Regions from separate parts of the Synechococcus sp. GEYO genome, predicted to be linked through region 2. Evidence: predicted binding sites of a transcription regulator. Region 2 holds the regulator's gene; each other region holds the start of a gene.

What was found. The regulator NtcA, encoded in region 2, controls nitrogen genes in cyanobacteria. The targets are predictions, from matches to a motif close to GTANCNNNNGNTAC.
Region 1: the regulator NtcA is predicted to act here: its motif matches at 2,129-2,142, upstream of DXY37_RS04560 (ammonium transporter).
Region 3: the regulator NtcA is predicted to act here: its motif matches at 1,868-1,881, upstream of DXY37_RS06190 (DUF4278 domain-containing protein).

The regions. Positions count from the first base shown of each region.
Region 1 is NZ_UCNL01000006.1:85,981-90,137, reverse strand. It holds gene groES (co-chaperone GroES) at 1-224, shown strand, start outside; gene groL (chaperonin GroEL) at 299-1,933, shown strand; gene DXY37_RS04560 (ammonium transporter) at 2,152-3,501, shown strand; gene secG (preprotein translocase subunit SecG) at 3,543-3,773, opposite strand; gene gpmI (2,3-bisphosphoglycerate-independent phosphoglycerate mutase) at 3,798-4,157, opposite strand, start outside.
Region 2 is NZ_UCNL01000013.1:36,359-40,515, reverse strand. It holds gene DXY37_RS12100 (resolvase) at 1-10, opposite strand, end outside; gene DXY37_RS12095 (DUF3084 domain-containing protein) at 7-1,218, opposite strand; gene ntcA (global nitrogen regulator NtcA) at 1,277-2,011, opposite strand; gene rph (ribonuclease PH) at 2,087-2,812, opposite strand; gene DXY37_RS12080 (cob(I)yrinic acid a,c-diamide adenosyltransferase) at 2,956-3,564, shown strand; gene dcd (dCTP deaminase) at 3,564-4,157, shown strand.
Region 3 is NZ_UCNL01000007.1:228,367-232,523, reverse strand. It holds gene DXY37_RS06200 (GTP 3',8-cyclase MoaA) at 1-993, shown strand, start outside; gene DXY37_RS06195 (redox protein) at 1,076-1,564, shown strand; gene DXY37_RS06190 (DUF4278 domain-containing protein) at 1,616-1,783, opposite strand; gene DXY37_RS06185 (type 1 glutamine amidotransferase) at 1,952-2,707, opposite strand; gene ureC (urease subunit alpha) at 2,704-4,157, opposite strand, start outside.

The DNA.
Region 1 (4,157 bases), on a different contig from region 2:
CCGGCGGCATCCTGCTCCCCGACACCGCGAAGGAAAAGCCTCAAGTGGGCGAAGTTGTTCAAGTTGGCCCTGGTAAGCGCAACGACGACGGTTCCCGCCAGTCTCCTGAAGTGGGCGTCGGCGACAAGGTCCTCTACAGCAAGTACGCAGGCACCGACATCAAGCTCGGAAGCGATGAGTTCGTGCTCCTTTCCGAGAAGGACATTCTCGCCATCGTCAACTGACCGGCTCCTGACTGCCACACGCCTGAGACAGGTCGGTAGTCACCATCTATTCCTTTCCATCCATTTCCGCCCCCATGGCCAAGCGCATCATTTACAACGAGAACGCTCGCCGCGCTCTTGAAAAGGGCATTGACATCCTGGCCGAGTCCGTTGCTGTGACTCTCGGGCCCAAAGGTCGCAACGTTGTTCTTGAAAAGAAGTTCGGTGCTCCCCAGATCATCAATGACGGCGTCACCATCGCCAAAGAGATCGAACTCGAAGACCACATCGAGAACACTGGTGTTGCTCTGATTCGTCAGGCTGCATCCAAGACTAACGACGCAGCCGGTGACGGCACCACCACTGCGACCGTTCTTGCCCATGCCATGGTCAAGGCTGGCCTGCGCAACGTTGCTGCCGGAGCCAATGCCATCACCCTGAAAAAGGGCATCGACAAAGCATCGGATTTTCTGGTCGAAAAGATCAAAGAAAACGCCAAGCCGATTGCCGATAGCAATGCCATCGCCCAGGTGGGCACCATTTCCGCTGGTAACGACGAGGAAGTGGGTCGGATGATCGCCGACGCCATGGACAAAGTTGGCAAGGAGGGCGTGATTTCCCTGGAAGAGGGCAAGTCGATGACCACTGAGCTGGAGGTCACCGAGGGAATGCGCTTTGACAAGGGGTACATCTCTCCCTATTTCGCCACCGACACTGAGCGAATGGAAGCCGTCCTGGACGAGCCCTACATTTTGCTCACCGACAAAAAGATCGGCCTCGTGCAGGATCTCGTGCCCGTGCTCGAGCAGATTGCTCGCACTGGCAAGCCTCTACTGATCATCGCTGAGGACATTGAGAAGGAAGCTCTTGCCACTTTGGTGGTGAACCGTCTGCGCGGTGTCCTGAACGTGGCTGCGGTGAAGGCTCCAGGTTTTGGTGACCGACGCAAAGCCATGCTGGAAGACATGGCTGTGCTGACCAATGGTCAATTGATCACCGAAGACGCCGGTCTGAAGCTTGAGAACGCCAAGATCGAGATGCTTGGCACTGCGCGTCGCGTGACCATCAACAAGGACACCACCACGATCGTGGCCGAAGGCAATGATGTTGCCGTGAAAGCGCGTTGTGAGCAGATCCGTAAGCAGATGGACGAAACCGAGTCCACGTACGACAAGGAGAAACTTCAGGAGCGACTTGCCAAGCTCGCCGGTGGTGTTGCCGTGGTGAAGGTGGGTGCTGCCACCGAAACCGAGATGAAGGACAAGAAGCTTCGGCTTGAGGATGCCATCAACGCGACCAAGGCTGCTGTTGAAGAAGGCATCGTTCCTGGAGGTGGCACCACCCTGGCTCACCTGGCTCCCACACTCGAGCAGTGGGCATCGTCCAGCCTGGAGGGAGAGGAGCTGATCGGAGCCAACATTGTGGCTGCAGCTCTGACTGCACCACTGATGCGCATCGCTGAGAACGCAGGCGTCAACGGTGCTGTTGTGGCTGAAAACGTGAAGGCCAAGAACTTCAACGATGGCTACAACGCGGCCAACGGTGACTATGTCGACATGCTGGCTGCCGGCATTGTCGATCCCGCCAAGGTGACGCGTTCCGGTCTCCAGAACGCTGCGTCAATCGCAGGCATGGTGCTGACCACCGAATGCATCGTTGCAGACATGCCCGAGAAAAAAGACGCCGCACCAGCCGGTGGCGGCATGGGCGGTGGCGATTTCGACTACTGAGTCGCAGCTTCTCGATCAAAGCCGCCTCGGCGGCTTGTTAGGCCCCGCTATTGCGGGGCTTTTTTGTTGTTAGCTCGGGATTGAATTCAGGCGGCCCGTGGCGCTTTTGTCGACGTCTCGGTTCTGGACGCCTCCAATCCTCTGCTCCTCAAAATGTTCGCAGTGAACAGTTTTTGGCGCAGAGGGTCTGAAATGGTATCGAGGGTTACTGAAAACACGTGTTTCAGCCTCGTCTGAGGCGATTTTTGATCGCCCTTCTGGTGGTTCCAGCATTTCAGCTGCTGAGTTCTGCCCTGCTGCCTGCTTACGCAGGTGATGCCTCACTTTCGGCTGCCGACAACACTCTGATCCTCACCTCGGCGGCACTTGTGCTGCTGATGACTCCTGGATTGGCGTTTTTCTACGGAGGATTCGTTCAGGCTCGCAATGTGCTCAACACGATGGCGATGAGCTTCGTGATGATGGGCATCGCCACGCTGGTGTGGGTCAGCTTCGGATTCAGTCTTGCCTTCTCCGACGGCGGAGCTCTGAATGCCGTCATTGGTAATCCCTTCTCCTTCGCCATGTTGGAGAACGTCCCTGACATTTGGCCTGGCCTGGCGATACCTGGCCTCAGCTTCGCTCTCTTTCAGGGCATGTTCGCGATCATCACTCCGGCTCTAATTTCAGGGGCCTTGGTGGAGAGGATCAGTTTTCGCTTCTGGTGCGTCTTCACCCCTGTTTGGCTCCTGGTGGTGTATGCCCCTCTTGCCCATATGGTCTGGGGAGGTGGTTGCCTTGGGAAAGACCTTGATTTCGCTGGAGGCACGGTGGTGCATATCAGCTCTGGTGTTTCTGCTCTCTTGCTTGCTGGCCTTGTTGGCTGGCGCAAGCAGTGGCCCAATTCGGTGCGCCCACCTCACGATGTGACTCAGATCTTGCTCGGCACTGGTCTGCTCTGGTTTGGCTGGTTCGGTTTCAACGGCGGCAGTCAGCTGAGTGTCAGTGGTGCGGAACTCCCCTTCACTACGACGCATATCTCTGCAGCAACTGGCTTGGTCGCTTGGTCATTGATCGAGACATGGCGTGATGGCAAGCCCACTGCTGTCGGTATGGCGACCGGGGCTGTGGCCGGTCTGGTGGGCATCACCCCTGCGGCTGGGTTTGTGACGCCAGCTGCTGGGATGGCGATCGGTGCGATCACTGGTCTGCTTTGTTATTGCTCTGTGCAGCTCAAGGTTTCGCTGCGTTTTGATGATTCCCTCGACACCTTTGCCGTCCACGGTGTCGGTGGCACAGTCGGCGCGATTCTGACCGGTGTCTTCGCTAGTACTGAGCTGATCGCCACTCACCCCGCAGCGCAGGTTTTTGCTGAGAAGGGCAGAGTTGGCTTGATTGTTGATCAGTTTCAGGTTGTGCTTGTGGCCTATGGGTTGGCGGCCCTTGGGACGCTGCTGATCGCAGCAGTCTTAAGAGGTCTTGGCCTTCCGTTCCGAGTGACGGAAGAGTCTGAAAACCTTGGCGTTGATGTCCGTGAGCACGGTGAAGAGGCCTATCCGGAAAGGATTGGTTCTCCCCAATTTCATTAAGTCGCGATCCGCTTGGACCTGTTGTTGTCGGCCCGGCTGATTTAGTTCAGCCAGCCGGCACTCAGGATCACAGCCAGCGTCAGAAAGATGGCCAGGGTGGTCCAGGTGATGCGGTTGAGAGTCGCTTCAGCGCTGCTGGCACTGGTAAACGACGTACTACCACTGGCGGCGAGCCCACCCATGCCATCACCCTTGGGGCTGTGCAGCAGCACAAACAGGATCAGCAAAAGGCCGCTGCCGATCCAGATCCAGGAAAGAACGGTAGTAATCATGGGCAGATCTTATGTCCGAGCCGATCAGACCGGTTGTGGCAGGCGAGCGGTGGAGGGCACAGGTGTCTCGATTGGTTCGATCAGGGTGCTGCCGGTCATGGCATCGGGTTTCTCGAGATCGAGCAGCTGCAGAAGGGTGGGTGCGATGTCGGCCAGCCCGCCGTTATCCCGCAGGCGGATTGCATTGCCCATGCCGCGCAGTTTTCTGCGTTCTCCCTCCACGAGGATCAATGGCACAGGATTGGTGGTGTGGGCCGTCCAGGCTTGACCGTCATCGCCTTGCATTCGCTCGGCGTTGCCATGGTCTGCAGTGATGATCATCGTTCCTCCCATGCGTCCCACGGCATCGAGCAACCGTCCGATGCAATGGTCAACCGTTTGAAT
Region 2 (4,157 bases):
TCCGGTTCATGGACTCTCTTCCTCAAGCGTGGATGTTGGGCGCAGTGGGCGGCTTGGACGCAGCTCGATGGCAATGGGATCAGCGGTTTCACTACGCCGCACCGCAATTGCCTCGAGATCAACCCGTCCACCGCTGCGCTTGGTCAGCTCCCGAGCGAGCCTGTTGACGGCGTTGGTATCAAATTGAAGGCCTTGACTCAGGGACCCTCTTCGTCGCACCTCCGACAGAGTCGACGCCAGCAGAAGGTTGATGAGGTTTCGCACCGCTTCTGGATTCGTGTCCTGGCTGGCAAGAGTGGTTTTGGCCAGAACTTCTCCCTCAATGGTGATGGCCACATTGGGACGTACATCCGGGAAGGCGTACACCACGCTCTCACCGCGCAACACATTGGCCGCTGAGCGCAGTAGCACCACCCAGGTGCCAGGCTTTCGGATGGCTTGTTCCAGCCTTTCAATGTCCTGGCGGGGTACGAGGATGATCTGACGATCAGGAGCCTGTTCGGGCAGAACCTTCTGAAAAGCCTGCAGATTGGCTTCCCGCAGCACCTGGTCAATCACTTGCCGGGCTTGATCAGGACGATCCAGCTTGAGCGTGACAGTGGCCAGCGGCTGGCCACTGCTGATGGCCACATCTCCACGTCGCAGCGCTATCAGGTTCTTCTCCAATTGCTGGAGCTCCGCTTCGCCTGAGCTGATGCGTTGACGCACTGCTCGAAGTTCATCATCCGTGCGTTGGATTTCCGCATCGCGGTTGCGCACGTCCTGGCTGAGTCTCTGCCGTTCTGCCTCAAGTCGGCGTGTCTGCTCCTGAAGGGGTTGAAGTGTGCTGCGCAGCTCCCCGGCTCGTGCCTGCGCATCCGCCAGGATCTTTCTGGCTTTGATTTCATCGGCCCGAGCCTCTTCGAGTTGCTGCCGTGCCTTGCGCTGAGCCTTGCGGCTTCCCTTCAGGTCTGAGCGGCTGCTGCGCAGGCGGGCTTCGAGGTCATTGAGTTCAAACAGACCAACGCGCAGCTGGCGGCTCACCAGCAGCATCAGCCCAAGCGACAAGGCACTAATCAGGCTCCCCGTGAGCACAGTGATCACCACCGCGGTTTGACGTGGGCGAAGACCGAAAAGGCTCAGCCGGGCTTTGCCGACCCTCGAACCCAGTCGGTCACCAAGAGTGGAGAGCACGCCCCCGAGGATCAGCAGGGAAAGCAGCAGCAGCCAGCCGGTCACGATGCGTCAAACATGCGGCAGGCCGCTGAGGTGCTGCCCATCTTCACCTGTCGCGGGGTTAACTGAAACGTTTGGCTAGTGCAATCGGATCCAGAACAGTGATCTTCTTGCGGTCAATTTCGACCAGCCCTGAATTGCGTAGATCGCCAAGTAGACGCGTGATCGTGACACGCGTGGATCCGATCGCTTCAGCGATGGCCTGATGAGACAAACGCAGGTCAATGGTGATGCCCTGGGGGCCAGGCATCCCGAAGTCTCTGCAGAGGACAAGCAGAAAACTCACCAACCGGGAGGACATGTCCCGGTGCGTGAGGGTTTCAATCATCGTCTCGGTCTGCAGAATTCGGCTGGAGAGACCCTGAAGTAAAAGCAATCCCACGCTGGTGTTCGCTTCGATCGCCTGGCGTACAGAGCTCGCTGGGGCTGTCACCATTTCCACTCTGGTGAAGGCCACGGAGTGATAAAACCGATCGGAGCGATGTCCGGTGAGCAGTGAGAGAACGCCAAACAGGCTGTTTTCTCTCAGCAGGGCAACGGTGATCTCTTCACCCGACTCATAAACCCTCGATAAACGCACAGCTCCTCGTCGGATCAGATAGACGCGCTCGGCCGGGTCTCCTGGGAAAAAGATGGTCTTGTTCCGTTCCACCATTTCGGTGCTGGCACCTTCCAGATCACGGATCACTTCCAGCAGGGTGCGGCTGGCAGGGTTGGGCGCATTGGTCAGGCTTGTTTCTGCAGAACGCCCAGGCTGGGGAGCAGTCCGACTAAAGCCGCGCATTACTTCGGCCATGACCAACGCATCAATGCGGGGAAGTTAAGGAGCGATGCGCGGTCACCCTGTAGCAACGAACACGGTTCTCCTGGCTCAGTCTTCATGGAGCGCATCCAGCTGTGCAGCCATGAGCTGCGTCAACCCTGGTTCGGCAAGGTCCAGAAGGCTGTTGAGCTGCTGGCGACTGAATGGTGCACCTTCGGCAGTGCCCTGCAACTCCAATAGGTCGCCGGAGTTGTTCATCACCACATTGAGATCCACATCTGCCCGACTGTCTTCGCTGTAGTCCAAGTCCAGCAGAGCATGCCCCTCGATCAGTCCCACAGAGACAGCCGCCACCTGGTTGATGACCGGATGAGTGCTGATGCGACCTTGTGCAACCAACCGCTCGCAGGCCTTTTGCAGGGCGAGCCATGCCCCCGTAATCGCTGCAGTCCGTGTTCCCGCATCCGCCTGAATCACATCGCAGTCGATCAGCAGGGTGTTCTCACCCAACGCCTTCATGTCGATTGCCGCGCGAAGACTGCGGCCGATCAGGCGCTGGATCTCCTGGGTACGTCCTGACAGTTTCATCAGTTCCCTGCGCTGGCGATCAGGGGTGGATCCCGGCAGCAGGCGATATTCAGCGCTGAGCCATCCCAGGCCCTGATCCCGTCGCCAGCGCGGGACGCCTTCTTCATGGCAGACGCTGCAGAGCACGGTGGTGCGTCCGGTGTGCACTATCACAGAGCTCAGAGCGAAGCCCATGGGATCCCAGTCGATCGAGAAGGACCTGAGGTCGGCGGGTTGGCGGCCATCGTTGCGCTGGGTCTCGTTCATGGGGAACCGGATCGGGATCTTGAGCCTGCCAGTTGGCGTAGAGACACCAGGGATGGTGTCAAAGGGATTGTGATTTGCGCTTTCGCCGCTAGATTCAAATTCCGCTGGGTCGATTCGATTCCAGTCACATGGAAGCGACCGAGATGACCGCCAGCCTGAGCCCAAGCCATCGACCCCGCCAGCAGAGCGGTGCCGATCATCGGGTTCTGAACCGTGCGGGTTTGCATCCTCTGCCATCGCTCCAGCCACAGCAGCCCCTGCATCTGGTGGCTCCAGAAGGGCAGTTGCATGTGCATACCGCCCCTTATCGAGGAAGTTTCGGGACAGTTTTGAGTCAAGCCTTGCGTTCTGCTGGGCTTGGTAGTCGTGTTGCAGTGATGCAGTTCCTCAAAGGTGGTGTGGCTCAGGGCCCTAATGCGGCGATCACTCTTTGCGATCGCATGGTCTGGATGAGACCTGCTGTGATGGGATGTCTTTCGGATCAGGCCAGCTCAGCAGACCCCACAACTGTGGATGCTGTCCAAGCGGTCTGGCAGATCTGTCGTCGCCACCTGGCTAGCGGCGATCTTGATCAGTTGGTTTTGGATGAACTTGGCTTGGCCATAGATCTCGGCTACCTCAACGAATCTGAGGTTCGTGAAGGCCTGGATGCACGTCCTGGTTCCATGGATGTGATCATCACAGGACCGTCGATTCCGGACTCTCTCATGGGATTAGCCGACCAAGTGACGGAACTGCGCAAAGGTTTCTGATGCTCAAAAATGACCGTTGGATCACTGAACAGGCTGCCGCTGGCATGCTCGAACCCTTCCAGAAAGGGTTGATTCGCCATCTCGACCCTGAGCAGAAGCTGGCACCTGTGCTCAGCTTCGGATGTTCCTCATATGGCTACGACCTGCGGTTGTCGCCTCAGGAATTTCTGATCTTCAAGCATGTTCCTGGAACTGTGATGAACCCCAAGCGGTTCAATCCTGGAAACCTTGAACCAACCGAGCTTCACCATGATGACGATGGTGACTATTTCATCCTTCCCGCTCATTCCTACGGCCTGGGAGTGGCTCTTGAAAAGATGAAAGTTCCGCCGAACATCACCGTGATCTGCCTTGGTAAGAGCACCTATGCGCGGCTAGGCATCATTGTGAACACCACACCGGCTGAAGCCAGCTGGGAAGGGCATCTCACGCTTGAATTCAGTAACAGTTCAGGAGCTGACTGCCGCATCTATGCCAATGAAGGCATCTGCCAGCTGTTGTTCTTTGAAGGCGATCCCTGCGACACCACTTACAGCGATCGGCAGGGTAAATACCAGCATCAACCCGAGCGGGTAACACTGGCCAAGGTTTAA
Region 3 (4,157 bases), on a different contig from region 2:
CTGCGGATGTCGCTCACGGCACGCTGCAATCTGGCCTGTCCTTATTGCTGCCCCGATGCTGTGGATCCCCCAGGTCTGCTCAGCCTTAAGCAGCAATTGCGACTGATCCGGGTTGCTTCCCGGTTGGGGGCCCACACCCTGCGGCTCACTGGAGGCGAACCGTTACTGAGCGATCGGCTGCTCCCGCTGCTGGAGCAGGTTGCCTTGGGGCGTGCCACTCCTGGCAATCCTCTGCAGGGTCTGCGGCAGGTGGCACTCACCAGCAACGGAGTCTTGCTGACGCAGGAACGGGCCCGTGCTCTTCGTGCAGCTGGCCTCGAACGGATCACCATCAGTCTTGATGCGGTCGAGGGTGAGGTGGTGGCGCGCATGGCTGGCCTGCGCGGTGGGGAATCGGCTGGAAACCGTTTGATTCAGCAGGTGCTGGCGGGACTCGAGGCGGCTCGTTCGGCCGGATTTGACCCCGCTGTTGGCGCTTTGAAGCTCAATGCGGTGATCCAGCGGGGCGTGAACGACGATCAGTTGATTCCTCTAGCAATGTTGGCGCGTCAGCAACGGCTGGAGCTGCGTTTGATCGAATACATGGATGTGGGCAATCGCAACGGTTGGGCCATGGAGCAGGTTTTGCCTGCAGCCGTGATGGTCGATCGCATCAGCCGCCAATGGCCGTTGTCGTCACTCGGTCGATCACCTGGTGGTACTGCCCTTCGTTGGCGTTATCGCGATGGGGTCGCTGCCATTGGTGTGATCGCCTCCATCAGTGAGCCGTTTTGCGGAGACTGCAATCGACTGCGCATCACCGCTGACGGACAAGCCTTCACTTGTTTGTTTGCAGCTCGAGGAACGGATCTGAAACCGGCTTTGACGAGTGACGATGACCTGGAGCGAGCGATCTGTAATCTCTGGCAGCGGAGACTTGACCATTACAGCGAAGAGGGCAGGGCTGCTTCAGGCGCGCCACCTCACGCGGAAATGGCTTACTTAGGTGGCTGAACCGTTACCGAAGGCACCGTTTGAGCCGAGAAGTCTCGGTAAAAACAATTAAGTATTCGGGTCATGACTCGGCCCATCGGTGATGTTCGAACTGTTGTCTTTCGAGCGGTTTCGCGACACGCCTTCTGTGCATTTCTTTGACGTCACGGTTGAGACGTCCAATGCCCGTGACCTGGTGATTCACTCCGGCCCTGCCGTGAGCCCACCGGATGACCCCGAAACAGGGGCCTGGCAGTTTTATATGCATCCCAATCAGGAAGACAATCTTTTGGCCGCCAGTGGCGGACGAACGTTTTATTTGGTGAATCTGCTCTGGGAGCAGCCGTTTCACATTGTTCGGCTTGAAAGTGGTGGCGACATCCTGCGTATTCCTCCGCGCACGTTTCACCGATCCATCTCTGATCCTGATGGCTCTGTGGTGTTGAACCAGGCTGTTCGAAAGCCTGGAGTGTCTCTGGAGCATGAATTCCGCATCTACAACAGCGCGCGGATCCCATCGCTGATGGCAGCGACGACGTCGGCTGCTAAACCCCAACTGCATGGGGTCAGACCCCTGCCTCAAGCGGCTTAAGTCAGATTTTTACAAGTCATCTTCAGCGAGGACGGCTTGTATCAGCTCCAATCAGCGGATGTAGGCGACACCTCGGTATTTCAATTCGACTCTTGCTCGCTTGGCCTCTGCGTGGCGTGCTTGATAGACCTGCCGGCGATAAGTGAGCTTGATAGCTGGTTTTGTCGCACATTCTTTGCGCTGGTCGTAGGTGTGACCGCGATAGAGAAGCGTGCTCATGATCAGTTCTCCGAAGCAAGCTCAGGTCCCCGTTCCATGGCCTGAGTCGTACTGCGCTTCACCCAAGGATGAAGTGAACGTTGTGTAGTGATGACTACAAATTGATTGTGATTGGGTGGATTGTTGTGTTGGTGTTCAAGCTGATACCAGTTTCGAAAAGTTTTGGATTCAGTGGCTGTTGATGTTTTGTAGCTGTCTGAACAAATTGGTGAACAACTGGGTTCCACTCTTTTGCAGATGCCCGCCCAGTCGCTTCCAGTCTTTGCGAAGCTGATCGGCTCCGTTCTTTCCCATTGCGCTAACGATGTAAGCGGCGTCAGCTTGAATCCATCGCTCCAGGTTTGCTCCCGAAATTTCGAGGTGGCACTGAAGGCCAACGGCATGGCGGTCGATTTTGAACACCTGCTCGGGGCAGTGCAACGACGAACCAAGCAAGCTGGCGTCATTGGGGAGTCGGATCCGGTCGCCATGCCAGTGCAGGACCAGTGCACTGGGATCAAGGCCATGGAGCAGCGGTTCTTCGCTGGGGTTGACTAGCCAGTGGATGGCTCCAATCCCCAGTTCCTTCAGTGGTGCAGGGGGTTCTCCCACGCTGAGCGGCTCCACCGATCCTCCAGCCGCCACAGCCAGCAGCTGGGCTCCCAGGCAGATCCCCAACACTGGTTTTTTCTGCCGATGCCAGCGCGACAGCCACTCCAGTTCAAGCCGAAGCCAATCCATCTTTGGGTCGTTGCGCTGGTTCACCCCCATCGGTCCTCCAAGCACCACAGCAATGGTGTCTGGAGTGTTGTCCGGGTCGGGTAGGAGCTCGCCGAGATCTGGACGGATCGTCTGGATGCTCATGCCTCGTTGCATTGCGAGTTCATGGATTCGATCAGGACCCTCGTGATCAACGTGTTGAATCACCAGCAGGGAATGATTCACAACAAGAGGTAGCGCTGGGCGAGTGGCAGCACGTCGGCGGGCTCGCAGCTGAGCAGCCGGCCATCAGCGAACACCTCATAGGTCTGAGGGTCGACGCTCATCTTCGGCAGGGCGGAGTTGAGCTTCAGGGAGCTTTTGCTGACTCCGCGGGTGTCTGCGACCGCCACACAAGTTCGTTCAAGTCCCAACTGTTGTTTGAGATCGGCATCCATCGCAGCAGCGCTCATGAAAGTGAGGCAACTGGGGGCGAGAGCTTTGCCGTAGGCGCCAAACATCGGGCGGCCGTGCACTGGGCCCGGGGTGGGAATTGAAGCGTTGGCATCACCCATCTGAGCCCAGACAATCGAGCCGCCCTTGATCACCAGCTCAGGTCGGATGCCGAAGAAGCCTGGTTTCCAAAGCACCAGATCAGCAAGCTTGCCGGTTTCGATGGATCCCACTTCGCTGCTGATGCCATGGGCGAGTGCAGGATTGATGGTCACCTTGGCGATGTATCGCTTCAGTCGATGGTTGTCATTGCGGCTGGAGTCTTCAGGCAGCGGGCCTCGCTGCACTTTCATCTTGTGCGCTGTCTGGAAGGTTCGGGTGATTACCTCGCCGACACGACCCATCGCCTGGGAGTCACTGGCAATAATTGAGAAGGCACCAAGGTCGTGAAGGATGTCTTCTGCCGCAATCGTTTCGCGGCGGATGCGTGACTCGGCAAAGGCCACGTCTTCGGGAATTTTTGGATCCAGATGGTGGCAGACCATCAGCATGTCGAGGTGTTCCTCGAGCGTGTTGGTGGTGTAAGGCCGAGTGGGGTTGGTGCTGCTGGGCAGCACGTTGGTTTCGCCGCAGATTTTGATGATGTCCGGGGCATGTCCACCACCTGCGCCCTCGGTATGGAAGGTGTGAATCGTTCGCCCTTTGATGGCGGCAATCGTGTCTTCAACGAAACCGGCTTCGTTCAGCGTGTCGGTGTGAATGCAGACCTGCACATCCATCCGATCGGCCACTGAAAGGCAGGCATCGATCGAGGCCGGTGTGGTTCCCCAGTCTTCATGGAGCTTGAGGCCGCAGGCTCCGGCACGCACCTGCTCTTCGAGGGCTTCGGGAGTGCTGGCATTGCCCTTGCCGAAGAATCCCAAGTTCACTGGAAGCCCTTCGGCGGCCTGAAGCATCCTGCCGATGTGGAAGGCTCCGGGGGTGCATGTGGTGGCGTTGGTGCCGGTTGCCGGACCCGTGCCTCCACCCATCAGGGTGGTCACGCCGCTGGCCAGCGCCGTTTCAATCTGCTGGGGGCAGATGAAATGGATATGGGTGTCGATCCCACCTGCTGTGAGGATGTGTCCCTCGCCCGCAATCGCTTCGGTGCCGGGTCCTACAACGATGTTGACTCCTTGCTGTGTGTCGGGGTTACCCGCTTTGCCAATGCCAACGATGCGCCCGTCTCTCAGGCCCACATCGG